3 regions of the Mesorhizobium sp. M8A.F.Ca.ET.165.01.1.1 genome follow, and region 1 is predicted to be linked to each of the others. Evidence: predicted binding sites of a transcription regulator. Region 1 holds the regulator's gene; each other region holds the start of a gene.
The links. Region 1 encodes PhoB, which activates phosphate uptake and scavenging genes when phosphate is short. Its sites were predicted from a motif close to TGTCATNNANCTGTCAT; they were not measured.
Positions count from the first base shown of each region.

Region 2: EN808_RS20510 (acid phosphatase) is a predicted target of PhoB. The motif match lies at 7,492-7,508, and genes of this name have one in related genera.
Region 3: ppk2 (polyphosphate kinase 2) is a predicted target of PhoB. The motif match lies at 5,073-5,089, and genes of this name have one in related genera.

Region 1 covers NZ_SRTH01000012.1:167,542-177,507, reverse strand. The annotation lists gene xylF (D-xylose ABC transporter substrate-binding protein) at 1-613, opposite strand, end outside; gene EN808_RS26490 (ROK family protein) at 878-2,122, shown strand; gene phoB (phosphate regulon transcriptional regulator PhoB) at 2,388-3,077, opposite strand; gene phoU (phosphate signaling complex protein PhoU) at 3,096-3,803, opposite strand; gene pstB (phosphate ABC transporter ATP-binding protein PstB) at 3,829-4,632, opposite strand; gene pstA (phosphate ABC transporter permease PstA) at 4,629-5,480, opposite strand; gene pstC (phosphate ABC transporter permease subunit PstC) at 5,484-6,467, opposite strand; gene pstS (phosphate ABC transporter substrate-binding protein PstS) at 6,534-7,589, opposite strand; gene EN808_RS26455 (PAS domain-containing protein) at 8,121-9,966, opposite strand, start outside.
Region 2 covers NZ_SRTH01000007.1:191,535-201,500, reverse strand. The annotation lists gene EN808_RS20545 (cytochrome b) at 1-92, shown strand, start outside; gene EN808_RS20540 (serine hydrolase domain-containing protein) at 99-1,199, opposite strand; gene EN808_RS20535 (ABC transporter substrate-binding protein) at 1,386-3,014, opposite strand; gene EN808_RS20530 (FAD-binding oxidoreductase) at 3,059-4,192, opposite strand; gene EN808_RS20525 (XRE family transcriptional regulator) at 4,329-4,946, shown strand; gene EN808_RS20520 (SDR family oxidoreductase) at 5,281-5,985, shown strand; partial or broken gene EN808_RS20515 (cytochrome-c peroxidase) at 6,191-7,452, opposite strand; gene EN808_RS20510 (acid phosphatase) at 7,635-9,170, shown strand; gene EN808_RS20505 (DUF922 domain-containing protein) at 9,221-9,820, opposite strand; gene EN808_RS20500 (hypothetical protein) at 9,922-9,966, shown strand, end outside.
Region 3 covers NZ_SRTH01000002.1:476,441-486,406, forward strand. The annotation lists gene EN808_RS06860 (MFS transporter) at 1-210, opposite strand, end outside; gene EN808_RS06865 (GntR family transcriptional regulator) at 326-991, shown strand; gene EN808_RS06870 (DUF982 domain-containing protein) at 1,093-1,353, shown strand; gene EN808_RS06875 (hypothetical protein) at 1,414-1,566, opposite strand; gene EN808_RS06880 (glycosyl transferase family 90) at 1,764-2,735, shown strand; gene EN808_RS06885 (glycosyl transferase family 90) at 2,873-3,844, shown strand; gene EN808_RS06890 (aldo/keto reductase) at 3,869-4,912, opposite strand; gene ppk2 (polyphosphate kinase 2) at 5,195-6,115, shown strand; gene EN808_RS06900 (dihydrofolate reductase family protein) at 6,187-6,834, opposite strand; gene EN808_RS06905 (glyoxalase superfamily protein) at 7,024-7,566, opposite strand; gene hemB (porphobilinogen synthase) at 7,829-8,860, opposite strand; gene EN808_RS06915 (DUF2066 domain-containing protein) at 8,974-9,795, opposite strand; gene EN808_RS06920 (enoyl-CoA hydratase/isomerase family protein) at 9,961-9,966, shown strand, end outside.

The DNA of each region.
Region 1 (9,966 bases):
GGAACTGCTCCATGTTCTTCTGGGCGTTGGCGGGCAGCCAGCCGTCCGTATAGGCCTCGCCGACATTCTTGATCTTGCCCGAGTCGATGGCTTCCTTCAGCACTTCCATCGAGCCCGAGAACAGGAAGTCGGCATTCGGGTCGGCACCCGAGCCCTTGATGAAGACGTAGTTGCCTTCAGGCTTCACCTTGAACACTTCGCGGGCCTGCATGCGGCCGACTTCCTTGTTGTCGAAGGTCAGGTAGAAGACGTCCTTGTTTTCGATCAGGCGGTCATAGCCGACGACCGGAATGCCCTCGTCGAGCGCTTTCTGCACCGCCGGACCGATGGCCGAGGCATCCTGCGCCAGGATGATCAGCGAATTGGCGCCCTGCGAAATCAGGCTCTCGACATCGGTCAGCTGCTTGCCGGGATTGGACTGCGCATCGGCGGAAATGTACTTGTCGCCCGCGGCCTCGATCGCCTTCTTCATGGCGGCCTCGTCGGTCTTCCAGCGCTCTTCCTGGAAGTTGGACCAGGAAACGCCGATGACCTTGTCCTTCGCCTGCGCGACCGACACCAGTGTCAGCGACATGGCGACACCCGCCAGGATGGCGGCTGTGAATCTCTTCATGATATCCTCCCTGCGCCGCGTATGGCGCGACCAAACTGGCCCGAAGGCCGGCACAAAGGCTCTATTTTTTCGAGCCTCGAAAAAACACTGGTCCATCACCGGAACACTGTCAACATCGATTCTGATGGATTTTGAGGTGCCGGAAATTTTTTTTCGAGCCTCGCAATAAATAAATGACAGCACCGGCCGCTTCTGCCAGTGTTTGACCCTGTTGCCGGAGGTATTCGAGGGGGATCAAGAACCGCGGCAACCGGGAGGGAAAGCATGTCGGTGGGAATCCGCCACGACGATCTGCGCCGGCGCAACCGCGCAATGGTGATTGCAGCCGTGCGCCGGGATGGTCAGCCCTCGCGCACCGAGATCGCCGCCACCACTGGCCTCAGCCACTCGACCATATCGGCGATATCCGCCGACCTGATCGGCGAAGGTATCCTGACCGAAGGCAAGCCGAACGAGGCCGGCTCACTCAAACGCGGCCGGCCGCAGGTTGGCCTCGGCCTCAACCCCGAGGCCGCGGCTGTGATGACCGTGGTGCTGTCGCTGAATTTCCTATCCGTCGCCGTCATCGATTATGCCGGCCAGGTGGTCGCCGAGGAACAGCGCCGGCTGGACACGCTGACCATGTCGCGCGAGGCTCTGATCGGCGAATGCACGGCAATAGTGCGCCGCCGCATCGAGGACCCCGATCTCGATGTCCGCAGTGTTGCCCGCATCGCGCTGGCGATCCAGGGCATCACCGACACCGAGGCGCGTGCCATGCTGTGGTCGCCGATCACGCCGCAGACGGACATTGCCTTCGCCGACATACTCGAAGCCGAATTCGGCATCCCCGCCACCATGGAGAACGACTGCAACATGATGGCGGTGGCGTTGCGCTGGCGCGACCCTCAACGCTACCGCGACGACTTCATCGCCATCCTGCTCTCGCACGGCATCGGCATGGGCCTGGTGCTCAAGGGCGAACTGTTCACCGGCACCCATTCATCGGGCGGCGAATTCGGCCACATGATCCATCGCCCGGGCGGCGCGCTCTGCCGTTGCGGGCGGCGCGGCTGCGTCGAGGCCTATGCCGGCAACTATGCCATCTGGCGTAATGCCAGGCAGCTTGGCGAGGACGCCGAACCGGTCGCCGATGTCAGCGACGCGCAGATGCGGACACTCGCCGCGACGGCAAGGGAGAAAGACGGACCGGAGCGCGAAGCCTATCGCAAGGCGGGCGAGGCGCTGGGCTATGGGCTGGGCAGCCTGTTCGCGCTGATCGACCCGGCGCCGGTCGCCATGGTCGGTGTCAGTGCCGCCGCCTTCGATCTGATCGAGCCGGCCTTGCGCGAGGCCATCGCCCAGACCGCCGGCGGCCAGCATTCGGAATCGATTTCCTTCGACACCGAGCCGAACGAACTGCCGCTGATTCGCGAAGGCTGCGCCATGCGCGCCTTGACCTTCGTCGACCAGGAGATTTTCGCGCCGGGCGTGCAGGCGAGAGGCAGTGCTGGGAAGAGCGTGGCCTGAGCGAACGCTCCGGTGAATCACCACCAATGCTGGAGGTTGGCCGAGCGCCCTCAAGGTCGTCATCCCTGGGCGGAGCAGCCGCGAAGCGGCGTCGCGGAGACCCTGGGATCCATGCCGTGACCTCGATCGTAGAGTGCAACGGCGCAGAATTCTGCACTGCGGCGACGCGTCGAGGTCCCGGCATGGATCCTCGGGTCTGCGCCGCGTCGCTTCGCTCCTTGCTCCGCTCGTGGATGACGAAGTCAGGGGCGTAGCCGCCCTCGACCTAGTCTTCCCTGATCGCGTAGCCCGCGCCGCGGATGGTGCGGATGACGTCGGGCATGCGGCCATTGTTGACCGCCTTGCGCAGGCGACCGACATGCACGTCCACCGTGCGCTCGTCGATATAGATCGTCTCGCCCCAGACATTGTCGAGCAACTGGCTGCGCGAGAACACCCGGCCGGGATGGCGCATCATGAATTCGAGCAGCCGGAACTCGGTCGGTCCGAGCCGGATTTCGCTCTTCTTGCGATAGACCCGGTGCGATTCACGGTCGAGCACGATGTCGCCGACCTTGAGCACGCTGGACAGCACTTCCGGCTTGGCGCGACGCAGCAGCGCCTTGACCCGGGCCATGAATTCCGGCGTCGAGAACGGCTTGACCAGATAGTCGTCGGCGCCGGTCGAAAGGCCACGCACGCGGTCGCTCTCCTCACCGCGCGCCGTGAGCATGATGATCGGCAACCTCTCGGTCTCGGGCCGCATTCGCAGGCGCCGACAGAGTTCGATGCCGGAAACAGCCGGCACCATCCAGTCGAGCACCAGGAGGTCGGGCACATTCTCCTGGAGGCGGATCTCGGCTTCGTCGCCGCGCGTCACCACCTCGACCTGGTAGCCTTCCGATTCCAGATTGTAGCGGAGGAGCACGCCGAGCGGCTCCTCGTCCTCCACCACCATGATGCGTGGCGCGATCATTGGCAGATCATCCTATCGTCAAGCCGCCGGCGCCGACATCGCCGTCTCGTCCTGCTTCGGACGATTGGCGGGCAGTTGCGTTCCGGTCAGCACATAATACGCATTCTCGGCGATGTTGGTCACATGGTCGCCGATGCGCTCGAGATTCTTGGCGCAGAACAAGAGATGCGTGCAAGCCGTGATGTTGCGCGGATCCTCCATCATGTAGGTCAGCAGTTCGCGGAACACCGAGGTGTATTTGACGTCGATGCGTTCGTCGTCATTCCTGAGCTTGGCGAGGGCGGCGGCATCGCCGGCCGCATATTCCTCGACCACGCCCTGCACCTGGATCAGCACCAGCTGCGCCATGGAGTCGATCGAGTGCGACAGGTCGCGCGGCGTCGCGGTGAGACCGACGGAACCGACACGCTTGGCGATGTTCTTGGCAAGGTCGCCGATGCGCTCGAGGTCGCCCGCCATGCGGATCGAGCCGACGACATGACGCAGATCGTCGGCCATCGGCTGGCGCTTGGCGATCAGGGTGATGGCGCGGTCGTCGAGTTCGCGCTGGCGCGCATCCATGATGGCGTCGTCGGAGACGACGCGCTGTGCCAGCGCGTTGTCGGAATTCAGCAGAGCCTTGGTGGCGCCGCCGACCATCGTGCCGGCGAGATCGCCCATGTCGCTGATCAGCCTGCTGATCTGTCCGAGATCCTCATCGAAGGCTGCGACTGTGTGTTCGGCCATGATCCTGGTCCTCGTATGCGTGATATCAGCCGAAGCGGCCGGTGATGTAGTCCTGCGTGCGCTTCTCGCGAGGCGACGTGAAGATCTTCTCGGTCTTGTCGAATTCGACCAGTTCGCCCAGATACATGAACGCCGTCTGGCGCGACACGCGCGCCGCCTGCTGCATGTTGTGGGTGACGATGACGATCGTATAGTCGGCCTGCAGCTCGTCGATCAGTTCCTCGATCTTGGCGGTCGACAGCGGATCGAGCGCCGAGGCTGGTTCGTCGAGCAGGATGACTTCCGGCTTCACCGCCACGGTGCGGGCGATGCAAAGACGCTGCTGCTGGCCGCCCGACAGGCTGAGGCCGCTGGCGTTGAGCTTGTCCTTGACCTCGGTCCACAATGCCGCGCGCTTCAGCGCCTGTTCGACACGGCCGTCCATCTCGGACTTGCTGATCTTCTCGTAGAGACGGACGCCGAAAGCGATGTTCTCGTAGATCGACATCGGGAACGGCGTCGGCTTCTGGAACACCATGCCGATCTTGGTGCGCAGGAGATTGAGATCCTGCGAGCGGTCGAGGATGTTCTGGCCGTCGAGCAGCACCTGGCCGTCGGCGCTCTGCTTCGGGTAGAGCTCGTAGATGCGGTTGAAGACGCGCAGCAGCGTCGACTTCCCGCAGCCCGACGGGCCGATGAAGGCGGTGACGCTGCGCTCGGGCAGCGACAGGCTGATATCCTTCAACGCCTTCGACTGGCCGTAGTAGAAGTTGAGGTTCTTGACCTCGATCTTGGCCTTATCCACGGCCACTTCGGGCGTGTTCAACTCGGTGGACAACATCGGTTTCATCTGTCCTCTCTGCGTCCGGTAAGGCTGCGGGCGAAAATGCTCAGGCCGAGAACCGTCAGGGTGATTATGAGTGCGCCGGTCCATGCCAGTTGCTGCCATTCCTCATAGGGGCTGAGAGCGAACTGGAAGATGGTGACAGGCAGGCTGGCCATCGGCGCGTTGAGATTGCTCGACCAGAACTGGTTGTTGAGCGCGGTGAAGAGCAGCGGCGCCGTCTCGCCGGAGATGCGGGCGATGGCGAGCAATATGCCGGTGACGATGCCGGAGAGCGCGGCGCGGTAAGCGACAGATTTGATGACCACCCAGCGCGGCGCGCCGATCGCGGTGCCGGCTTCACGCAGCGCGTTCGGCACCAGGTTGAGCATGTCCTCGGTGGTGCGCACCACGACCGGAATGACCAGGATGGCCAGCGCAACGGCGCCGGCAATGGCGGAGAAATGTCCCATCGGCCGCACCATCAGCTCGTAGACGAACAGGCCGATGATGATCGATGGCGCCGACAACAGGATATCGTTGATGAAGCGCACGATGGTGGTGAGCTTGGAGAAGCGGCCGTATTCGGCCATGTAGGTACCGGCGAGCACGCCGATCGGCGTGCCGACGATCACGGCGATGATCGTCATCACCACGCTGCCGTAGATGGCATTGAGCAGGCCGCCGGCGTCGCCGGGCGGAGGCGTCATTTCGGTGAACACGGCCAGCGAGACGCCGGACAGGCCCTTGTAGAGCAGCGCGCCGAGGATAAGCGCCAGCCAGGCGAGGCCAATGCCGGCGGCGACGACGCACAGCGTCATCATCACGCCATTCCTGCGCTTGCGGCTTTGGTGAAGCGATGCGGCTGTGGACATCGGTCAGGCTCCCGTATGGGCGTCGATGCGCATCAGCATGTAGCGTGCGATGGCAAGGATGAGGAAGGTGATGACGAACAGGATCAGGCCGAGCGCCACCAGCGAGGAGGTGTAGAGATCGCCAACGGCTTCGGTGAATTCGTTGGCGATGGTCGCCGAGATCGTCGTGGCGGGCGCGAACAGCGAAGTCGAGATGCGGTGCGCGTTGCCGATGACGAAAGTGACGGCCATCGTTTCGCCGAGCGCACGGCCAAGGGCGAGCATGACGCCGCCCATGATACCGATCCGGGTATAGGGAATGACCACGCGCCGCGTCACTTCCCAGGTCGTGCAACCGATGCCGTAGGCCGACTCTTTCAGCACCGACGGCACCGTGTCGAACACGTCCTTGGTGATCGAGGTGATGAAAGGCAGGATCATGATGGCGAGGATCATCGCCGAGGTGAGCAGGCCGATACCATAGGGCGGGCCGGCAAACAGATTGTTGAGCCCGGGAACACCATGGAACAGCCAGATGATAAAGGGTTGCACCGTCGTCTGCAGGAACGGTGCCAGCACGAACAGGCCCCAGATCCCGTAGATGATCGAGGGGATGCCGGCGAGCAGTTCGACCGCCATACCAATCGGGCGCCGCAATGCGCGCGGGCAAAGTTCGGTGAGAAAGATCGCGATGCCAATGCCGAGCGGCACGGCAATCAGGATGGCGATGGCGGATGTGATGATGGTGCCGTAGATGGGCGCCAGCGCACCGAATTTCTCGGTCACCGGGTTCCAGCTTTCCGTGGTCAGAAAGGAGAAGCCGAAGGTTGAGAGCGCTTGCCAGGAACCGGCAAACAACGAGATGGCGACGCCGCCAAGCAGGACCAGAACCAGGATCGCGGCGGCACGGGTCGCCGCATGGAAGATCGTGTCCGTCAGCGCGAAACGTCTGACGATGGCATCGCGCGAGCCCTTGATGGCTGGCAAGGCTTCCTGGACAGCACTCATGTCAAGCTCGGCTCTTTGTGTTGAGAAAAAGGAGCGCCGCGTAAAGCGGCGCTCCTTCGGGTGATGTTACTCGCCAGCGTAGACCGGCTTGCCGCCGGCCTGGATGTCGGCCTTCCACGAAGCCTTGATCAGGTCGACGACGCTGTCGGGGATCGACACGTAGTCGAGCGCCTTGGCGGTTTCCTTGCCGTCCTTGTAGGCCCAGGCAAAGAACTTCAGCGCTTCGCCGGTGGCGGCGGCATCGTCCGGAGCCTTGTGGATCAGCACCCAGGTCGAGGCGGCGATCGGCCAGGTGGCGTCGCCGGGCTCGTTGGTGATGATGACGTTGAAGTTCTTGGCAGTCTTGAAGTCGGCATTCGAAGCGGCGGCGCCGAAGGACTCGAGCGACGGCTCGACGACCTTGCCGGCTGCATTCAGCATCTTGGAGTAGGACAGCTTGTTCTGCTTGGCATAGGCATATTCGACGTAGCCGATGCCGCCGTCGGTCTGCTTGACGGTGTTGGCAACGCCTTCGCTGCCCTTGGCGCCGACGCCGGTCGGCCATTCGACAGCCGTGTCCGAACCAACCTTGTCCTTCCAGTCGGGCGAGAGCTTCACGAGGTAGTCGGTGAAGTTGAAGGTGGTGCCCGAGCCGTCCGAACGATGCACGACGGCGATCGCGGTCGACGGCAGGGTGAGCGAGGGGTTCAGCGCCCTGATCGCGGCGTCATCCCAGGTGGTGATGGCGCCGAGATAGATCTGGGCCAGCGTCTTGCCGTCGAGGACGAGTTCGCCCGGCTTGATGCCCGTGAGGTTGACGATCGGCACGATGCCGCCCATCACCATCGGGAACTGCACGAGGCCGTTCTTTTCCAGATCGGCGTCGGACATCGGCTTGTCGGTGGCGCCGAAGGTCACGGTCTTGGCGATGACCTGCTTGATGCCGCCGCCCGAGCCGATCGACTGATAGTTGAGGCCGATGCCGGTGTCCTTCTTGTAGGTGTCGGCCCATTTGGCGAACACCGGATAGATGAAGGTCGAGCCGGCGCCGGAAAGGTCAGCTGCCATTGCTGCGGAAAGGGTGAGGGTGGACGCCGCAGCCATTGCAATCGCAACGGCCGCCGAGCGGATGAAATGTCTCATGTGGCCTGCTCCTGTTCGGAAGATGGTCTCTCGGCGCCATTTCCTCCGGCGCCCGCTGAGGCCAATAGCCTTCGATTATAACAGTCGCATGACAGTTTCGTGTCAGCCCGGTAACGCGTCGCCCGCACCGGGAAAGGCGCTGATGCCCGGCGCTCGCGGCCCGGTCCGGGTTTACCGCCGGAATCAGGGGCTTGAGCCGTCCGGCGGCTGGAATCACCCAGGATTCGACCGAGCTTTCCCACGTGAATAAAATCCGGACGGGAGCGCGTTGCTCGCAGCCAGAGCGTGTCATGGCCGGGCCATCGCCAAAAACAGGTCCGTTGGGGTAGGTGACGCTGTTTCTTGCAGGCGGTCGCTGCTCCCGCCCGTAACCGAGAAGAGCGGAATTCGATTTTGCTATTGTTCCGGCTGGAGGCAGCCTTTGATATGGCGCGATCGCACCATAGTCACTGCACGCAGGGGTAGCGGCAAATCCCCTGCTGATTCCCTTGATTTGCCTCGCCGGATCCTGAAATCCGGGCGACGGGGGTGCTATCCCGCGTTGCGGTGGACCTGACGGCCGGCGCCAACCCAGCGCTCGACCTTCTCGAGCAGGGCCCTGGGGCTGATCGGCTTGGGCAGATAGTCGTCCATGCCCGCCTCCAGGCAGCGTTCGCGGTCGCCCTTGAGCGCATGCGCGGTGACGCCGACGATCGGCACATGCGTGCCGGTTTCCTGCTCCAGCAGGCGGATCGCGGCCGTCGCTTCGAGACCGCTCATCTCCGGCATCGAGACATCCATCAGGATCATGCACGGGTTGAGCGTGCGGAAAGCGTCGAGCGCCTTGCGGCCATTGCCGACGATCTCGAAACCATATCCGGTCTCGCCGAGGATCTGGGTGAAGACCATCTGGTTCACCTCATTGTCCTCGGCCACGAGGATATCCAGCCTGTGCCCGCCGACCGTGGCAGGCGGCCTGGGACGAACCGGTGGCGGCTGCAGCTGCGCGCGCTGCTCGGCTACCGCCAGAGACGACCGCAGGGCAACCTCGAGCACCTCGCCCGCTGGCGGCTGAACGGCGTGGCCGCTGGTGGTGTGGCGATGGCGCTGGATGGTCGCGACCAGCGTCTCCAGGAGCGCCGAGGAGCGTGCCGGCTTGATCAATTGCGCGTCGATGCCAAGATCGCGGTAGCTGGTGTTGGCAAGCGACTGGTCGACCGAGGTCAGCATGATGATCGGCGTGTCCGCGAGGCCCTCGGTATTGCGCACGATGCGCGCCATTTCGGCGCCGGTCATCTCGGGCATCTGGTAGTCGAGCACCACGCAGTCGACCGCCACGCCATAAGCTGCCGCGGCGATCAGCACCTTGAGGCCTTCGGCGCCGCTTTCGGCAGCGCAGGAATCGAACGTCCAGGAGGTCATCTGCTCGGTCAGGATGGCGCGGTTGACGGCATTGTCGTCGACGATCAGCACGCGTGCGCCGGTCACGTCCACCGGCGTGATGCGCTGCCCGTTCTGCTGCCCGGCCCCGGGCAGCGTCACCGTGAACCAGAAGGTCGATCCCTTGCCCTCGGCGCTCTCGACGCCGATGTCGCCGCCCATCAGGTCGACCAGCCGCGAGGTGATGGCAAGGCCAAGGCCGGTGCCTTCGTGGCGCCTCGTCGACGACGTGTCGACCTGGCTGAATTTCTCGAACACCAGTTTCAGCTTTTCCTCGGGGATGCCGATGCCGGTGTCGGTGACCGAGATCGTCAGCCTGGTTCCCGTCGGAACCCGTTCTCCGGTCACGTCGACCAGCACATGGCCTTCATCGGTGAACTTCACCGCGTTGCCGAGCAGGTTGGTGACGATTTGCCGGATGCGGCCGACATCGCCGATGAACAGCCTTTCGAGCCGCGGCTCGATACGCACGATGAGCTCGAGGTCCTTTTCCTTGGCCCGCGTCGACACCAGCGTCGCCACGTCCTCGATCGCCTCGGCGAGATTGAAGGGCGCCGGATCGAGCACCAGCTGGCCGGCATCGATCTTGGAGAAATCCAGGATGTCGTTGATGATGGTCAGGAGCGCGTTGCCCGATTTGACGATGATGTCGGTGAACGTCTTCTGCTTCAGATCGAGATTGGATTTGGCCAGGAGTTCAGCCATGCCCAGCACGCCATTCATCGGCGTGCGGATTTCGTGGCTCATATTGGCGAGGAATTCCGACTTGGCGCGGTCGGCGAGCACGGCGCGCTGGCGTGCCTCGCTGAGCTCCGCTTCGCGTTGCTTGAGCTCCGTAATGTCGGTAGTGGAACCGATCAGGTAGAGCGAACCGTCGGAGGCGATCATTGCGCCCTTGCGGGCGAACTGATGCCTGACGCTGCCGTCGGGAAGGCGAACCGTCTCCTCGATCTCCTGG
Region 2 (9,966 bases), on a different contig from region 1:
CCGCCATCTTCCATCACGTCTTCCTTCGCGACCGGGTGCTGAGCCAGATGCTGCCGGGCCTGCCCGATCCATCGTCCGGGCAGGGCGGCTGAACGCGGTCAGTCGAGAATGATGCGGATCGCCTGATCGACGACCGGATGCAGGCCGCTGGCCTGGAAGGAGAGGCGATTGCCGGAGCCGACATTGCTGGTCATGGCGATGGTGAGGTCCGTCTCGGGATCGTGCAGCATGACGGCGACATAGCCTGGAATGCTGCCCTGGTGGCCATAGAAGGCGCGGTCGGCATAGGTGCTCTGGAACATGCCGGCACCCGTCTCGCGCATGCGCGTGCCTGGAAAACTCGCCGGCACGCGGTGTTCGAACATCTCGGCGAAGAAGGGCTGATACAACAGCTTGCCGCAGAACAGGCCCCGCATGAAGCCCACCATGTCGGATGGCGTCGACACCATGTCGCCGCAGCCATAGGCGGCGCCGAACGGGAAGGAATCCGAAGAGTCCTGCAGTTCGTCGGAATAGGGCAGCACGCCGTCCATGCGCCACATCTCGCCGCCCGAGGCGATGTCGGTGGGCGCGTTCGACGCTGGCGGCGGCCGGTGGTAATAGCCGCGCACCATCGATGTTTCCGGGAAGGGTTCGGTCGCCGGCGACCAGGTGTTCTCCAGGCCGAGCGGCTCAAGGATCGCGCTTCGGACATAGGCGCCGAGCGGCTGGCCGGTGACGGCCTCGATCACCATGCCGGCCAGGACATAGCCGGTGTTGTTGTAGACGGCGGGTCCGCCCGGCGCCTTCTGCTTGTCGGAGGCGAAGGCGATGTCGACCAGCTGTCGCGGCGTCCATTGCCGGCCCGGGTCCATCGGAATGTAATATTCGAATTCCGGCAGGCCGCTGCGATGGTTGATCAGCTGCCGCACCGAAATGTCTTTGGCGCCGGGCAGGTCCGCGAACCAGGAGGAGATGGGCGCGCCAAGGTCGAGCTTGCCGGTCTCGGCGAGCTTGACCAGGGCGGCGGCGACGAAGGTCTTGGTGCAACTGCCGATCTTGAAGAGCTGGTCTGACGCGACAGGGGTGCCATGCGCGCGGTCGGCGAGACCGGCGGTGAGGGCGGTTGGTGTCTCTCCATTTCGCGCATAGGCCAGCGAGGCGCCTACAGCGCCATCGGCGAGGTAGCGGTCGAGGAGGGAGGTCAGGTTCTTTGTCATGGATGTCTCGCTTTCCTTTTTCCTTCTCCCCTTGTGGGAGAAGGTGGATCGGCGCGCAGCGCCGAGACGGATGAGGGGTGCGTGACGGAGTGAGGCGTTGGCGTTCCCTGGAACACCCCTCATCCGACCTCGCTTCGCGAGGCCACCTTCTCCCACAAGGGGAGAAGGGAAGGGCGGCGCTCCGCTCTATTCCGCCATATCGACGGCGGCGAAATTCTGCCGGCCGAAGGGGTCGAGCACATAATTCAGCACGCTCTTGCGGATCGGGATCGCCACCATCGAATGGGCGATCGGCGCCACCGGCACGTCGGCCTTGAGGATCGCCTGCGCCTTGCCGTAGATCGCGGCGCGTTCTTTCGGGTCGGCGGCGACGCGGCCTTCGTCCAGCAGTTTTTCGAAATCCTTGTCGCACCAGCGCGAGCGGTTGGAGCCGCCCTTCACGCCGTCGCAGGACAGGAGATAGCTCAGCATGTTGTCGGGGTCGCCATTGTCGCTGCTGCCGCCGAGCAGGAACGTGTCCTGTTCGCCCGCCGCGGTGCGCTTGAGATATTCGCCCCATTCGAAGCTGACGATCTCCGAGTGCACGCCGACCTTCGCCCAGTCGGCCTGGATCATCTCGGCCATGCGCTTGGCGTTGGGGTTGTAGGGGCGCGACACCGGCATCGCCCACAGGCTGACCTTGAGGTCGCTTTCGTGGCCTGCTTCCTTCAGCAGCTTCTTGGCGCCATCGGGATCATAGTCGATGCCGGCATCGGTGACGGCGCCGAGCTGCGCCGGCGGCACGACGCTGCCGGCTACGGTGCCGGCGCCGGCATAGACCGCTTCGACGATCGCCTTGCGGTCGATGGCCTTGGCCAGTGCCGTGCGCACGCGCACGTCGCCCAGCGGCTGGTGTTCGACGTTGAAGCCGAGGATGCCGATGTTCTGGCCCTTGAGATCGAGCACCGTGATGTCGGGGTCGCCGCGCAGATCGGCGACCGCGCTTGGCGGCGGCGGCGCGGCGACCTGGCATTCATTGGCCTTGATGCGCTCGACGCGGGTGGTCGGCTCGGGCGTGACGGCGAAGACCAGCGTGTCGATCTTCGGCGCGCCGCGCCAGTAATCCTTGTTGGCGGCGTAGCGGACCTGGCTGTCAGGAACATAGGCCTGAAGCACGAACGGGCCGGTGCCGACCGGCATGCTGTCGATCAGTTCGGGCGTGCCGGCCGCGACCATCTTTTGCGTCTGCTCCAGCGACAGGATGGAGAGATAGTCGAGCGCCAGCCCGGCCAGGAAGGTGACGTTGGGAGCCGTCAGCGTGAAGCGCACCGTGTGGTCGTCGACCTTGTCTATCTTGTCGATCAGCGTGCCCATGCCCAGCGCGTTGAAGTACTCGTAAGCGCCGCCGCCGAGCTTGTGGTAGGGATTGTTGGCGTCGCGCTGGCGGTTGAAGGTGTAGAGCACGTCGTCCGCGTCGAAATCGCGCGTCGGGGTGAAATGCTCGTTCGACTGGAATTTCACGCCGTGCCTGAGATGGAAGGTGTAGGTCTTGCCATCGGGCGAAACATCCCAGCTTTCGGCCAACGCCGGACCCACCTCCGTCGTGCCCGGCTTGAACTCGACCAGCCGGTTGAAGATCGTCTTGGCGGCTGCATCCATGGTCGAATCGGCGATGCCGATGGCCGGGTTGAAGGTCTCGGGATTGGCTTCCGAGCAATAGACCAGGGTCTTGGCATAGGCCTGCCCGCCGAGAAGCACGGACGAGGCCAGCAGCGTCGAGGCCAGAAGGGATGGGGCCAGAAGGGATGAGGCAAGCACTGCGCGCAGGGATTTCATCGCAAACGCTCCTGATGGCACATTCGGGGTTGAGGGAAGGAACTTCATGGCGTCGCTGCCGGGGCAAGGAAGCGGTCGGGCGCCAGCGCCGCGGCGGTGACGCCGAGCGCCGCGACATCCGCGGGCAGGGGCTCGCCGCGTATCAGCGCCGCGCTCATCCTGGCCAGTGTCAGCGACACCTGAAAACCGTAGCCGCCCTGGCCGCCGAGCCAGAAGAAGCCGGGCAGGCGCGGGTCGAAGCCGGCGACAGGCGTGCGGTCGGGCGCGAAGGTGCGCAGGCCGGCCCATGGCGTCGACGGACGGCCGATGCGCATCGACGTTGCCTGCTCGATGCGGTCGACGGCGATGGCGACGTCGATGTCTTCCGGCCAGGCGTCGCAAGGCTCTGAATCGGTCTCGTCGGCAAGCGAGCCGATCAGCCTGCCGGCATCGGGCTTGAAATAGAACTGTTCGTGCAGGTCGACCACCAGCGGCCAGTTGGATATGTCCGCCCCGGCGGGCGCATCGAACAGGAAGGCGGTGCGCCGTTTCGGCTGGAAGCCGAGGCCGGAAAGACCGGCCAGGCCGGCGACGACATCGACCCAGGCGCCGGCGGCGTTGACGACGATGTCGGCCGAGTAGACCCCGGCGCTCGTTTCCACCCGCAGGCCGCGGCCGTCGGGCGAGATGGCGCGGACTTCCTCGCCGGTGCGGATGATGCCGCCGCCGGCTTTCAGCGCCGAGGCGCTGGCCGCCAGCATCTTGCCCGTGTCGACATCCACCGCGTCCGGCTCGTAAACGCCGCCGCAGGTGGCTTCCCTGGCTATGACCGGGACCAGCGCGTGAAGCTCGGCCGCCGACAGGCGGCGCACGCTGGGCACCAGCGCCTGCAATTCGCCGGCCAGCCGGTCGATGGCAGCGTCGTCACCCGTCCAGCCGACATGCAATGCGCCGCGCCGATGGGCGGCGAAGCCGCCGTCGGCTATTGCCTGCCGGCTGGCTAGCGTCAGCGCGCGCACCAGGCGGTTGCCATAGATCTCGCTGAACAGGGCGGCGGAGCGGCCGCTGGCATGGTAGCCGAGATGCGGTTCGCGCTCGATGACGGTGACTTCGGCCCAGTCCGCCATCTCGGCGGCAAGCGAGAGGCCGGCAATGCCGCCACCGATGACGATGATCTGTCCGGGAGAGTTCGACCGCATCCTCAAGTCGTAAAAATAATTTCGTATCCAGTCAATATTTAGCGTATAAGAAAATTGTTGGTGTTGTTGATGGCGGTCGGGAGTTCGACTACCTAGGGCGGACAAACGGCCCGACCGCCGCGCCATGGAGCTGACAATGTCGGAGCAACCGAACCTCGGTGATTGTCTGCGTTCTTTGAGAAAGAGACATGGGTGGACCTTGCAGGAGGTCAGCACTCTCACCGGCGTCGCGGTGTCGACGCTGTCCAAGGTCGAGAACGACCAGATGTCGCTGAGCTACGACAAGCTGTTGCAGATCTGCGAGGGGCTCGGCATCCATGTAACGGAACTGCTCAGCGGCGACCGCAAGCAACCGGCGGCGCGCACCCGCCGGTCGGTAACCTCGCAATCCAACACGCTGCGCCAGCTGACCCGCAACTACGACTACCGGTATCTGGCCACCGACCTTGTGCGCAAGCGCATGGTGCCGATCCACGCCTATGCGCGCGCCCGCACGCCGGAGGAATTCGGCCCGCTGACCAGGCATGCTGGGGAGGAATTCCTGATCGTGCTCAAGGGCGAGATCGAACTGCACACCGACCAGTACGCGCCGGTGCGGCTGAAGGCGGGCGAGAGCGTCTACATCGATTCCACCATGGGCCATGCCTACCTGTCGGTGGGCGAGGGCGACGCCGAGATGCTGTGCGTTTGCTCCGGCGACGAACCCGATATGGAAGGCACGCTGCTCTCCGTGCTGGAGACGGTGGAAGGGTAGGGGGCAATTGGCCGCGTCAGTTGCAATTGGCTGATGTCGGCGCTGCCCCTCACCTGCCTGCCGGAATCCTCTCCCCGTAAAGTGACGGGGAGAGGGGGGCTGTGGCGGATGATTTCGCCAATCCCCAACGTCGCAAGTAAGGGCGCCGGCGTTGCGACCGGCTTCTTTCCCCCCGTCACTATACGGGGAGAAATGCCCGGCAGGGCAATGAGGGCAGCGCCACCCGCCCAAGTTTTTTGCAGATCGATTCAGTCTTTCTGGTTCGAACTGCCTGGCGAAACCGGCTATAGGACCGCTGAAACCGCGACTCCCGCCAACCCAAAAAGGAAAATCCATGAGCTCAGAAAAGACAGCCGTCATCGTTGCCGGCGGCAGCGGCATGGGGGCGGCGGCGGCCAAGCGCCTGGCGGCGGAGGGATTCAAGGTCGCCATCCTGTCCTCGTCGGGCAAGGGCGAGGCGCTGGCCAAGGAGCTTGGCGGCATCGGTGTCACCGGCTCCAACCAGTCGAACGAGGATCTGCAGCGCCTCGCCGACCTGACGCTGGAGCGCTATGGCCGCATCGACGTGCTGGTCAACAGCGGCGGCCATGGGCCGCGCGCACCGATCCTGGAGATCACGGACGAGCAGTGGCACACCGGCATGGACGTCTACCTGATGAACGTCATCCGGCCGGTGCGCATCGTGGCGCCGCAGATGATCAAGCAGAAGGGCGGCGCCATCATCAACATCTCGACCGCCTGGGTGGCCGAGCCGAACGCGATGTTCCCGACCTCGGCCGTGTTCCGCGCCGGCCTTGCCGCCTACACCAAGATTTTTTCCAACACCTATGCATCGGACAATGTGCGCATGAACAATGTGCTGCCCGGCTGGATCGACAGCCTGCCAGCGACCGAAGAGCGCCGCGACAACGTGCCGATGCAACGCTACGGCACATCGGAGGAGATCGCCGCGACCATCGCTTTCCTGGCGTCGGAAGGGGCGGGCTATATTACGGGGCAGAGTATCCGCGTGGATGGGGGCGTTATCCGGGCGCTGTGACATATTAAGGGGCGTCGCGTTCCTTCGCGCCCCCCTCTGTCCTGCCGGACATCTCCCCACAAGGGGGGAGATTGCAGTGTTGGCGCCCCGCGCCTTTTTGGAACGTTGAAACAATGGGCGAGAGCCGCAATCAAAGCTGATCTCCCCCCTCGTGGGGGAGATGTCCGGCAGGACAGAGGGGGGCGCTGTCCCGCCGCGTCTCAGGTTATTTCGCTGCCACCTGGTCTGCATCCGTCAGCGTCTGCAGGAACGCGACAATATCGTCTATCTCGGCATCCGTCAGCGCCGGCTTGCCGCCAGGTCTCCTGCCGTCGAAGGGCGGGTCCTGATTCAGGTTCGGCCAGTAAGCCTTTGGTAAATCATCATATTTATCGATCGTGCCGTCGGTGTTTGTCGGATACCAGCGGCCAGGGTCGGTATCGCGGCTGGCGTAGAAGGCGACGGCGTCGCGCAGCGTATGGAACTCGCCATTGTGGAAGAAGCTCTTGCGCAGCGCGACGTTCGCAGCGTCGGCGTCTTGAACAGGCCGCAATAGTCGGTGCGGCCGCGAAAATCGGTGCGCAGCGGGCCGCACAGGCCGAGATCGGCATAGGCCGGGTCGGCGTTGGCCGGGATTGCCGGGTTGCGCGGCACGGCGATGGCGATCAGGCCGAAATCGGTGAATTGCGGCGGCTCGCCGTCATTGGCGGGTTCGCTGAGATGGCAACTGGCGCAATTGCCCTTTCTCTCGTCCTCGAACAGAGCGCGGCCATGCAGTTCCCGCGCCGACAGTGTCGCCTTGCCGGCGAGGAAGGCATCATAGCGGCTGGAATAGGGATAGAAATCGGCGGCGCTCTGCTCGAACGTGCCGAGCGCCTCGGCGGCGGCGCCGAAGGCGTCGCCCGGGCGGTCGAAGACGTCCTGCCCGAACACCGCCTTGAACTTGTCGGCATAGGCCGACTTGCGCAAGGCGGCGGTGACCGCCCCGGCACCCTTGTTGGCCATCTCGAAGGGCGAGAGCAGGGGGATTTTCGCCTGGTCCTTGCCGTGGTCGGCGCGGCCGTCCCAGGTCAAGCCGCCGGTCGGACCGTTGTCGACGCTTTCGTCGCCCTCGTCCTCGGAATCATGGAAATGCTCGGTGAAGGCGGGCGCGGCCTGGAGATAACGCAGCGACGGCACCGCGCGCTGGCCCGGCAGGTCGAGGTTCGGTCCGCCCATCTCGACCGGCGCCGCCGAGGCCGGCCCGAAAGCATGGCTAGGATCATGACAGGACGAGCAGGCCTGCTTGCCCGAGGCCGAGAGCGAGGGGTCGAAGAACATTTTTCGCCCCAAGGCGGTCAGCGCCTTGGCGCGCGCGAAGGCTTCGGCGCGCGACAGTGGGCCGGGATGGAAGCCATCCGGCCCCGCCGAATTCGCGGGCGCGGCAAGGCCAAAGGTCGAGATCGCGGCAATGGCGATCGCCCGAATTTTCCATCGTCTTCTGGTCATGGGGCATGGTCCGCTTTGGCCCGGCAATAAGAACGCAGTGCAACGGATTGATGACCGGCTCCAGTGCTCACGAAACCGTGTTCGCCGTGGCGGCGGCTGTCACAAAGGTGACAAGGCAGCCACGTTAGCTGCCCTATGGTTCCCGCACCCCTCTAGCCACGGTCAAGCCACGAGGTCTTCCCATGACGAGGCTCAAGCTCCTCACTTCCTTCGGCCTGGCCGGTTCGGCCCTGATTCCCCTGGCGGCCGCCCATGCCGCCCCTCCCGGCTTCGACAAGATCGACACCGTGGTCGTCATCTATGCCGAAAACCGCAGCTTCGATAATCTCTATGGCGGCTTCCCCGGCGCCAATGGGCTGGCCAATGTCTCGGCCGACCAGGCGCGCCAGCTCGACCGCGACGGCAAGCCGCTTACAGAACTGCCGCCGGCATGGGGCGGACTGACCGGCAAGGGGGTGACGCCAGTGGTGACCGAGGCGCAATCGGCGCATCTCGCCAATGCCAGCTTCGCCATCGACGACCCCCAGGGCTTCAACGAGAAGACCTCCGTCGTCACGCGCGACCTCTGGCACCGCTTCTACCAGGAGCAGATGCAGATCAATGGCGGGAAGAACGACAAATTCGTCGCCTGGGCCGATTCCGGCGGCCTCGTCATGGGCCACTATGACGGCTCGAGCCTGCCGATGTGGCAGGTGGCGAAGAAATACGTGCTGGCCGACAATTTCTTCCAGGGCGCCTTCGGCGGCTCCTTCCTCAACCATTTCCAGCTCGCCTGCGCCTGTACGCCGGTCTATCCGCATGCCGACACCAGCCCGGTGAAGGCGCAAATCGCTGTCGTCGAGGCCGACGGCACGACCTTGAAGGTCGCCGACAATTCGCCGGCCTCGGCCCTTGGCGGCGTGCCGAAATTCGTCAATGACGGCGCCATCACGCACGATTTCCATGCCGTCAACACCATGCAGCCGCCCTATCAGCCGAGCGCCAACAAACCGGCCGAGGGTGGCGACAAGGCGCTGGCCGACCCGGCCGCGCCGACCACGCTGCCGCCGCAGCACGACATCACCATCGGCGATCTCCTGTCGCTGAAGGGCGTCGACTGGGCCTGGTATAGCGGCGCCTGGCAGGCAACGCTGGACGGCAAGAACGCCACGCCGGTGCCGAACTTCCAGTACCACCACCAGCCCTTCAACTATTTCGCCGCTTACGCGCCCGGCACCGCCGCGCGCACCGAGCATCTGCGGGATGGCGGCCTGGATGGCGCGGAGTTCATCAAGGCGATCGACGACGGCAAGCTGCCGTCGGTGAGTTTCTACAAGCCGCAAGGCAATCTCAATGAGCATGGCGGCTATGCCGACGTGGCGAGCGGCGACCAGCATCTGGCCGACGTCGTCGCGCATCTGGAGAAGAGCCAGCAATGGGGCCACATGCTGGTGGTCGTCACCTATGACGAGAATGGCGGCTTCTGGGATCACGTCGCGCCGCCCAAGGCCGACCGCTGGGGCCCGGGCAACCGCATCCCGGCCTTCATCGTCTCGCCCTATGCGAGGATGGGCACGGTAGACCACACCCAGTACGACACGACGTCGATCCTGCGCTTCATCACCGCGCGCTACGACCTGCCGGTGCTGACCGGCATCGTCGCCCGCGACAAGGCGCTGGCCGCCAATGGCGAGCCGCCGATGGGGGATCTGAGCGCGGCGCTGGATCTGAGCCGGTAGGGCAGGCGGATCACGAATTTGCCGCCGCGCCGCAACGCGCGGTGGCCTTCTCAGCCGCCATTCACCAGGGCAAGAATGAGCTTTTGCAGATTGCCGCCCTGGCCGAGTTCGACGCGGTCGAAATCGCGGCTTGCCTGGCGCTGTGCCTGCGAGAGCGCGGCCAGGCGTCTGGTCATCTCGGCCCGGATCTTGCTGCATTTGGGGTCATCCGCGACGGTCAGGCCGACTGTCACCGCCTCGATCTTGCGCACCATGTCGACAATGGTCGCGCCATGCACCTTTTCGTGGGCGCTGACCCCGGCGAGGAAAACCTCCCAGTTCTTCTGGATGGCGGACGGCAGCGGCGAGGAGGGGCTGGGCAAGGTGTAGGTGATGATGAGCCTGGGCTTGGCCGAGACCAGCACGCAGGCTCCGGCACGCGGCTGATAATCCCTGGTCCAGGTCAGCTTGAAATTGGTGTGGGCGATGGCGCGGCCGACGCCGACATTCGGCCCGTTCTCGCCGATCGACCGGTAGAGCTCCGGTCCGGACTGGCCTGAAATGGCATAGGTCTCGACCTTCTCGACCGGCTTCCATTCGGCATGGGCGGCGAGCGGCAAGGCCACCAGGGCGGCGGTCAGAAGACACAGGCGAACACAGGCTCTCGACACCGCTCTCTCCAAGGCGCGCGGCCTTGCCGGACGGCAATGCCATTCAACGGCTTTTCCTATATGCTGCCGGCGGGTGCTGCAAATGCCCGGAGGGGGAAGTCATGAGAAGATATTTCGTTGCCGCTGGCGCCTTGGCGGCATTGCTC
Region 3 (9,966 bases), on a different contig from region 1:
CGCGGCGAAGAAGGTGGCCCCATAGGCGATGCCGGACCACTGCACGATGGCCGCATGACCCTGTGCGCCGAGCTGTTCGACATAGAGTGGCAGGAACGGCAAGAGCAGGGTCATGGCGATGAGCGTGCTGAACGAGCCCGCGAAACAGACGGCAAGATTGCGCCGCCAGTGAATGTTGTAGCCGCTCTGCCGCGTGTCTTCCTGTGTCATGTCCTGCCTGCCCGGTGTCGGCGCTTGTTGCGGATACCATTTTGGGATACCAATCTGGTATCCGTCATGAACTTCAAGCCCGCCGCTGTCAATGCGGCTTCGGAAAGGACGCGCGATGTCGCAGATGCAGAATGTCGAACGGCAGCTTCGCGAGATGATCCTGGCTCTCGAGGTCGGGCCGGGAGAGCGGCTGACCGAACGCTGGATCGAAGGCCGTTTCGGCGCCTCGCGCACGCCGGTCAGGGCGGCACTTCTGCGGCTGGAGACCGAGGGCCTGGTCGGCAGGGACGGGCGCGGCTGGACGGTCTCGCCCATCAACCTGGCCGAGCTCGAGCAGATCGCGGTCTATCGCGAGGCGGTCGAGGTCGCCGCGCTGCGGCTGACGTGCGGGCAAGCCGACAAGAGCGCGATCGATGTCATCGAGGCGATGCTCGATTCCTGCGACGAAAATACCAAGCGCGAGGAATGGCATCGTGTCGGCATGGATTTTCACATCGAGCTGGCGCGGCTCTCCGGCAACGAATTCCTGTTCCGGGCGGTTCGTGACGCCATGACGCGGCTGTCGCGCGCCCGCTGGCTGGAAGTGCGTGACGAAACGGCCCTTGGCCGTGCCTGGCTCGAACATCGCGCCATCCTTGCCGCGACACGCCTTGGCCAGGCCGATGAAGCCACGCGGCTGCTGTCGGCCCACATCGTCGGCAGCCGTAACCGGTTGGTGACGTCGCTTGCCAACGACCGACGTGGCCTTCGCGCCAGGGGATTTGCCGTCGTCGCCGCCTAGTGCGGTCGATGCAGGGCAGCATTCGCCGGAAAACAGGCCGCATCTGACGCGAAGCGCACTTTCGGCCTCGCTTCAAGCAAGCCGATGGCGTAAGAGCGGCAATGGAAAACAATCGGTTTGAAACACCCGTGACCGTCAAGTCCGTCACGGCGGGAAGCACTCAGCTCTTGCGTTCGGCAAGGGAAGCTTCCGATTACCTGCTCAACAGCTGGCCCGGCAAGCGCAGCGCCAAGCATCGTGCGGCGCTGCAGGCCTGCCACGACGCACTCGCCGGCGACAAGCCGGCGATGAATGCCCGACGCGCTTTCATCGCCGCGGCGCGGGAGGTGGATGTTTTCATCAGTGACAAGGCGCCAGCCTGACATAGGCTGATACCGACAATTCGGATTGAGGCACGGCCCGCATTCGCGGGCCGCATGCCGTTACTCCTCGGTTTCGGTCTCGGTCTCGGTCTCGGTCTCGGGCTTCGAACGTTCGCGGGCGGCAACCTTGGCCGCCAGCTTTTCAGCCTTCTTGGCCGCTTTCTGGCGGTCACGCTCCTTGCGTTCCTGATCGTAGTTGGGTGCTCGCGCCATATCGGCTCCTTTTATCACTGCCTTGCGGCCCTGAACCTGCCTAGGAGCATTAGCCGTCAAACACAACAGCTGAAGCGACAATGCTGGATGCTTGCTGGAAGAGATGCGGGGGCTTGCCAGATGGGCGCCACAATGATGTAGGAAATGCGGGGCGCCAATGAATTGAGAGCTGCCTGTTTGTTTTGATCAAGTGACCGATGGCCACAATTTCGCGGACCGCCGCAAGAGTTTTCTATTATGCGAGAAACGTCGTGCGCGATGTCGCTCCGCAAACGCTGTTTCGCGCAAGGCTGGCCGGCCGGCTCGAAAGGGCGAGGCTTTCCGGTGAGGCGGCACGCCGCAGGCTGAATTACTACAACAAGCTGCAGGATTGTTTCGCGCCAAGCGCCAATGCCAAGCGCATCAGCAAGCTGCCGTTCACGCCGACCATGTACTATTACGACCTGAAGGAATTCGCCCGCTATTTCGATCCGGATTTGTTCATCGACCTCGAATTCGGCGACGTCAGGAACGTGCCTAGGGTGCCCGCTATCGTCAAGGATCGGCCAATCTGCGATGACGACCGGAACGCCGTCATCATGAAGCTCGACAAGTTTCGTCACTTCCAGATGCCGGCTGACGCTATTGCGTTCGCCGACAAGCTGCCGACCGTGGTCTGGCGCGGCGATCTCAACAACCCGATCAGGACAAGATTCCTCAAGGCAGTGCGCGACCTGCCGTTCTGCGATGCCGGCTCGCACAAGCCGAACGCGCCGGCCGAATACGCCAAGCCTTTTCTCAGCATCAGCCAGCACCAGCGCTACCGCTACATCGTCTCGCTCGAAGGCAATGATGTAGCGACCAACCTCAAATGGATCATGAACTCGAAGTCACTTTGCCTGATGCCACCGCCGACTTATGAGACATGGTTCGCGGAGCGGCAGCTCGAAGCCAATGTGCACTATGTGCCGCTCGAGGCGGATTTCTCGAACCTTGCGGACCATGTGGCCTATTTCGAGCGGAATCCGGCCAAGGCGGAGCGCATCATCGCCGCCGCGAATGCCTATTGCCGGACATTCGACGACGAGCGGACCGAACAGGCGATCTCTCTGCTGGTGCTCTACAAATACTTCGTGCTCTCGGGCCAGATCAAACCTGATGCCGAGGTGTGGCGCTACATAACGGGCTAGTTGCCGGGCACCTCGTCTCGGCCGGCTGCCACGTGTTCGGGCAGCGCTGGATTGCGTGGCCCAATCATGCGATCATGCCGAGGGAACCGTCCCGGCCGTCATTTGTTTAATCGCGTTTATCTCTGATCAAAAGAACGATGGCCACCATAAAACGAACGACCGCAAAGGTCTTTTACTACGCGCGAAACGTGATCCGCGATATCGCACCCCAGGCGATCTTCCGACGACGGTTGGCGGGCCGCCTGGAACAGGCCAGGCTCTCGGATGAGGCCGTGCGCCGACGGCTGAATCACTACAACAAGCTGCAGGACGCTTTTACGCCAAGCGCGGATGCCGTGCGTATCGACCAGCTGCCTTTTGAACCGAGCATGTACTATTACGACTTGAAGGAATTTGCCCGCTATTTCGATCCGTCACTGCTCATCGACCTGAAGTTCGGCGACGTAAAAGGCGTGCCCGAGCTGCCGACGCTCGTCAAGGACCGGCCGATCCGCGCCGACAACGGCAACGCCGTCGTCATGAAGTTCAATAAGTTCCGCCATTTTCACATGCCCACCGACGCCGTCGTCTTCACCGACAAACGCCCGGCTGTGGTCTGGCGCGGCGACCTCAACAATCCGATCCGGACACGGTTCCTGGATGTCGCGCGCGACTTGCCGTTCTGCGACGTCGGTTCGCACAAGCGCAATGCACCGGCTGCGTACAGCAAGCCCTTCCTCAGCATCAGCCAGCACCTGCGCTATCGCTACATCGTCTCGTTGGAGGGCAATGACGTGGCGACCAACCTCAAATGGATCATGAACTCCAACTCGCTCTGTCTGATGCCGCCGCCGACCTACGAGACATGGTTTGGCGAGAGCCAGCTCGAGGCTGGAGTCCACTATGCGCCGCTCGACCCGGACTTCTCCAATCTCCGTGAAAAGGTAGATTATTTCGAACGGCATCCGGCCGCGGCGGAGCGCATCATCGCCACGGCCAATGCCTACTGCCGCAAATTTTCCAATGAACGGGACGAGCAGGCGATCTCCCTGCTCGTCCTCTACAAATATTTCGTGCTCGGCGGCCAGATCGAACCCGATCCCGAACTCTGGCGGTTCATCGAGAGCTAGCCCTCGCTCTCGACCTGACGCTGATCAGATATCGCTGCGGTCGAGAACCAGATCGGCGGGGCCGAAGCGATCCTTCGCTGTCAGTTGCTGATGCCAGTAGGGGTAGAGCAGGGGCGGCCGGCTTACGGCGTCGAGACGCTGGCGTTCCTCGGTGCCTAGCACCAGGGCGGCGGCCGCGAGATTGTCCTTCAGCTGGACGTCATTGCGGGCGCCGATCACCAGCGAGGAGACGGCAGGGCGGCCGAGCAGCCAGGCGAGCGCCACCTGTGCCGCCGAAACACCACGATCCCTGCCGATCTCGACCAGCACATCGACGATCCGCCACAGCCGGTCCTCGTCGCGGATCGGCGGCTCGGACCAGCCGGCGAGCTGGCGGGCGGTCGGGCTGTCGCGGCGGTATTTACCCGACAGCAGGCCGCCGGCGAGCGGGCTCCAGACCAGCACGCCCAGCCCCTGGTCGACCGAGATCGGCAGCAGTTCGTACTCGGCCTCGCGCGCTTCCAGCGTATAGTGGATCTGCTGGGTGACGAAGCGTTGCTGGTGGCGGCTGTCGCTGATGGAAAGCGCCTTCATCACCTGCCAGCCCGAATAGTTGGAGCAGCCGATGTAGCGCACCTTGCCCTGGCTGACCAAAGTGTCGAGCGCGGCAACGGTTTCCTCGAGCGGGGTGAGGCCGTCCCACTGGTGGACGAAATAGATGTCGATGACATCGGTCTTCAATCGCTTCAGGCTTCTCTCGCATTCACGGATCAGATGATGGCGCGACAGGCCCTCGTCGTTCGGGCCCTTGCCGATCCGCATCCGGGCCTTGGACGCGATCAGCACGTCGTTCTTGCGCTTGCCGCCGAGCGCTTCGCCTATGATCTCTTCCGACAGGCCGTTCGAATAGACATTCGCGGTGTCGATGAGGTTGATGCCGGCGTCGATGCACATGTCGATCATCCGCTTTGCTTCGGCGAGATCGCTGTTGCCGACCGCGGCGAAAGGCCCGGCGCCGCCGAAGGTCATTGTGCCAAGCGTCAGTGTCGAAACCTTCAGGCCGGAACGGCCAAGGGTGCGGTATTCCATGTCAGATCCTCACGATTTTGTTGAAGAGGCGTGCCGCCAAGGGGCAGGCCTGGAACGCGACCGGGGATTTGTAGGACAATTCGGTCGGCTTGTCGCCATGCGATGACGCCGATCGATCATGCGTCGCGAAATTTGCACCGGCGGCAAATCGCGCCCGGGCTGCAATAAAACCGTCACCGCCGGCCTATATTGAAGTCGGCTCAGGTGTTTCCATTCCCGGCCGCTGGCAGCAATTTGGGGACGCCCCAGGGAACCGACAGGCTTGCAAGCGGAGCAGTTGATATGACCGAGCTAAGACAGAATTCCCCTGCCAAGGACTGGCTTGAAGCTGAACTCGCCGACACGCTCGACGAAGATTATGAACTCGAATTGTCGGAACCGGCGCTGTCGATGGAGATCGCCAAGATCTACAAGAACTCGCATCCGCCTTCGATCGATCGCATGCAGTATTTTCGCGACTTGATCACCCTTCAGTCCGAATTGATCAAGCTGCAGTCCTGGGTCGCCTATCACAAGAAGAAACTGGTGGTGATTTTCGAGGGCCGCGATTCCGCCGGCAAGGGTGGCGTCATCAAGCGTATCACCCAGCGGCTCAATCCGCGTATCTGTCGCGTCGTGGCGCTTCCGGCGCCGACCGAACGCGAGAAGTCGCAATGGTATTTCCAGCGCTATGTCCCGCATTTGCCCGCAGGCGGCGAGATCGTGCTGTTCGACCGCTCCTGGTATAACCGCTCCGGCGTCGAGCGGGTGATGGGCTTCGCCAGCCCCGATCAGGTCGAGGAGTTTTTCCACGACGTGCCGGAGTTCGAGCGCATGCTGGTGCGCTCCGGCGTCACCGTGGTCAAATACTGGTTCTCGATCACCGATGAGGAACAGCAGATGCGCTTCCTGATGCGCATCCACGATCCGATGAAGCAGTGGAAACTGTCGCCGATGGACCTACAGTCGCGGGTGCGCTGGGAGCAGTACACCAAGGCCAAGGAAGAAACCTTCGCCCGCACCAACATTCCCGAAGCGCCCTGGTACATCGTCGAGGGCAACGACAAGAAGCGGGCACGCCTGAACTGCATCGACCATCTGCTCAAGCAGCTGCCATATGAAGAGGTGCCGCACGAGGAGATCACGCTGCCGGAGCGCGTTTTCAACCCGGAATACGAACGCCAGGTCCTGCCGCGCGAGCTTTACGTGCCGGAGAAATATTGAGTGACCCTTCCTTCTCCCCGTCACTATACGGGGAGAAGGTGCCGGCAGGCGGATGAGGGGCGGCGCCGAGCTTAAGCCCGATTGATAACCACGTGCGTGGCCAGCGCCGTCGCCACCTGTTCGGTGCACGCGTAGCCAAGCTTGGGCATGTCAAGGCCGGCAAAAAGGTTCTCGCCCCGGCCAAGCAGCACAGGCGAAATCGCCAGGTGCATCTCGTCGATCAGCCTCTCCTGGAGATACTGGCGGATCGTATCGACGCCGCCGCCGACCCGCACGTCCTTGCCGCCAGCCGCCGATCTCGCCTGCTCGAGCGCCGAATGGATGCCGTCGGTGACGAAGTGAAAGGTGGTGCCGCCTTCCATTGTGATCGATCCCCGCCTGTGGTGCGTCAGCACGAAAACCGGCACATGGTAGGGCGGGTTGTCGCCCCACCAGCCCTTCCACTTGTCGTCAGGCCATTCTCCGCGGATCGGCCCGAACATGTTGCGACCCAGGATCCAGGCGCCGACATTCTCGAAGCTGCGCGCCGCGAACGCCTCGTTGGTATCGGTGGTGCCGCCATCTTGTCCGAGCACCATCTTGCGGAAGGTGCGGGTGTCGACAAACCACTTGTGCAAGGATCCTCCGCCGATGCCGAGCGGATTTTGCAGATCCTGATCAGGACCGGCGCCATAGCCGTCGAGCGAGAGGGTAAACGCGTTGACACGAAGTTTTGACATGAAGACCTCCTCGATAACCAGTTGTAATTTGCAAGTGGTTTTCTTTTAGCAAACTGATTGCGAATTGCAAGCGGTATTTTCGGATCGAAAGTATGTATCCGGACCTTTGCCGCCAGGCGATGTCGGGACTGTTTTTAGCGGTCGGCCCGGACGGCCAGTGACGGCCGCCCAGGCCGCCGCGATATCAGCTCATTCGCCCGTCAGTTCCATGAAGCGGATGTGGTTGCTGAACGGGTCGATGACCTCCACCGTCAGCCGGCCGTCTTCATGCTCCAGGCCGGGATTCATGTAGCGGTACTCCTTGCCGGCAAGCTCTTTGTGGAAGTCGCGGATGCCTGTCATATAAACGACCATGTTGCCGCCAGGCGTCGCGTCGCCCGCATGTTCGGACAGGTGCAGTGCAAGGTTGCCACGCGAGACTTGGGTATAGAGAGGGGAACTTTCCCCATAGCGGTGCTCCCAGTCCACGGTGAAGCCGAGGAAGCCTAGGTAGAATTCGTGCGCCTTGGCGACGTCGAAGATGCGAACGATCGGCGCGGTTCGCTCGAAGACGATCTTGTCTTGGCCGGCAGGCGGCGCTTCGATCTTCGCCGACAGAATATTCCAGCTCGCCAGTCCAAACTGGCGCGCGACGATCTCCAGGGCGTCACTGTGGCTGATCGTCAGGTCGCGGGCGGCAAGCGCCTCCCGCATGGCTTTCGCCATGGTCTTGGCATCGCGATAGGCAAGCATGTCCGTTTCCTCGGGTCACGGCGAAGCCTTCGTCAGTGCCCGCATTGCCGACGCCTTCGCCCGACGGTGAAACGGGTCAGGGAGCATCCTCTGAAGGCGTTCGCCATACCTCTTTGTCCGAGGTGCGGGCTGCCGGCCGCCTCCGGCCGTGCGACTATCATAGCCGCGGCTGCCGGTTTTTGTCAGCGGGAATTCGAAGGAACCGCCGACCGATCGAAAGAGTGGTGACACCTACTGAAAGGCATTGCCCGGGAAGTCGGGGCTAGCCCTTCAGCATCACAGCCACTTCGGGCGCGAAATAGGTCAGGATGCCATCGCAGCCGGCACGCTTGAAGGCGAGCAGCGATTCCAGCATCGCCTTCTCGCCATCGATCCAGCCATTTGCACCCGCCGCCTTGATCATCGAATATTCGCCCGACACCTGGTAGGCGAAGGTCGGCATCTGGAATTCGTCCTTCAGCCGGCGGATGATGTCGAGATAGGGCAGGCCGGGCTTGACCATCAGCATGTCGGCGCCCTCCGCGATGTCCTGTTCGGCCTCGCGCACCGCCTCGTCCGAATTCGCGTGGTCGATATAGTAGGTCTTCTTGTCGCCCTTGAGCAGGCCGGCGGTGCCGACCGCCTCGCGATAGGGGCCGTAGAAGGCCGAGGCGAATTTGGTGGCGTAGGACATGATCGCCACGTCCTGAAAACCGTTGGCGTCGAGCGCGTCGCGGATGGCGCCGATACGGCCGTCCATCATGTCCGAAGGCGCGATGATGTCGGCACCGGCCGCCGCCTGGATGACGGCAGCCGCCGCGACCTGTTCCACGGTTTCGTCATTGACGATGATGCCGTCGCGCAGGATGCCGTCATGGCCATGGCTGGTGAACGGGTCGAGCGCGGCATCGGTGATGATGCCGATCTCGGGCACCGCGTCCTTTATCGCGCGGGTGGCGCGGTTGATGATGTTTTCCGGGTCGAGGATGTGCGAGCCTGTCTGGTCGCGCAGGCCGAGATCGACATTGGGGAAAGTGGCTAGTGCCGGAATGCCGAGCTTGGCAGCGCGTTCGGCTTCCTTGACGGCAAGGTCGACCGAAAGGCGGAAAACGCCGGGCATGGCGGCGATCGGTTCGCGGACATTTCTGCCCTCGACGACGAAGATCGGCCAGATCAGGTCGTCGACCGAAAGCCGGTTCTCCTGCACGAGCCTGCGCGACCAGTCGGCCTTGCGCATGCGGCGCAGGCGGCGGCTGCCGGTGACGTCGTCGACGCTGCGCGCGCCGGCAGGTTTTGCTGGGGTGAATTTGTTCATGGCCAAAACTCCGGATCGACGGCTTTTACCACGAGCCCCTGGTGCTGACCAATGCGACACGTTTGTGCCAGGGGTCAAAGCTGCCACAGCGCTGTCCCACCACGCCTATTGGGTCAGGGCTGCCCATTACCCGAAAGGATCTGCGCCGCGCCTCCGATGGCGACACGGAACGCCTCGTCGAAGCTGACCCCACGCACCTGCCAACGATAGGTCTTGCCGTGATCGGCCAGCCGCCAATCGGCGATCCAGCCGAATTCCTTGTCGCTCCATACGATGCTGCCGGCGAGCGCTCTGGCGCCACCGGCCTGTTTGGCCAGCCGATCGAGCCTTGCCATGCCGGCCGCGCGCAACGCTTCTTCGCTCAGGTCCCCAAGCTGCGCGGCCTTCGGAAAGACGACATGCATCAGTGTTGGACCGGTGGCATTGACGAAGGATTCGCGCATCGTCTCGCCACGCTTTTCCTCGGCCGTCAGTGCGAAATGCTGAGCGCCCTGTTCGGTCGTGAGAAAGACGGTGAGCGTCGGCCGCTCGCCAAGCCAGGGTTTGCTGCCGAGCGACGCCAGCACCTTGTCGATCACATCAGGCTTGTAGAGGCAGGTGAGGTCATGCGGCCGGTCATGCGTGCCTTGCTCGTCATGGATCGGAATGCCTTCCAGCCGGTCGCGGTACCGGAACGAGTCGACAAAGCTGCCGGCCTTGTCGCGCAGCGCGTCCATTTCGCGTCTGGCAAGCAGCCGCTGATCGCCCGAAACACGGACGAGGACCTTGTCGAGGCAAGTCCTGAAGCCGAGCTGACGGTTTTCTTCACCCTGGCCGGTGACGATGGTCTGCGATTGGTAAAGATCGCCGAGGTCGGTTGCCTTGGCGGGGACATTGCTTGCCCACGACGCAGACAGGCAACTCAGTACAAGGACAAGGCGCAAAAACTGCGGCATATGGCTCACTATCCGGCTCTTAGCCTGTCGTAATGGCTGCCAACGTCTAGCATCGGCCACCGCGTGCCGCCAAGACCGCGGCCGACAGGCTGCTGCCATTGACGCACCCATGCGCCGCCTTTAGCACTTCAGTCCCGCAGGCGCGGGGACAAGGATTCTCTGGCGATGGAT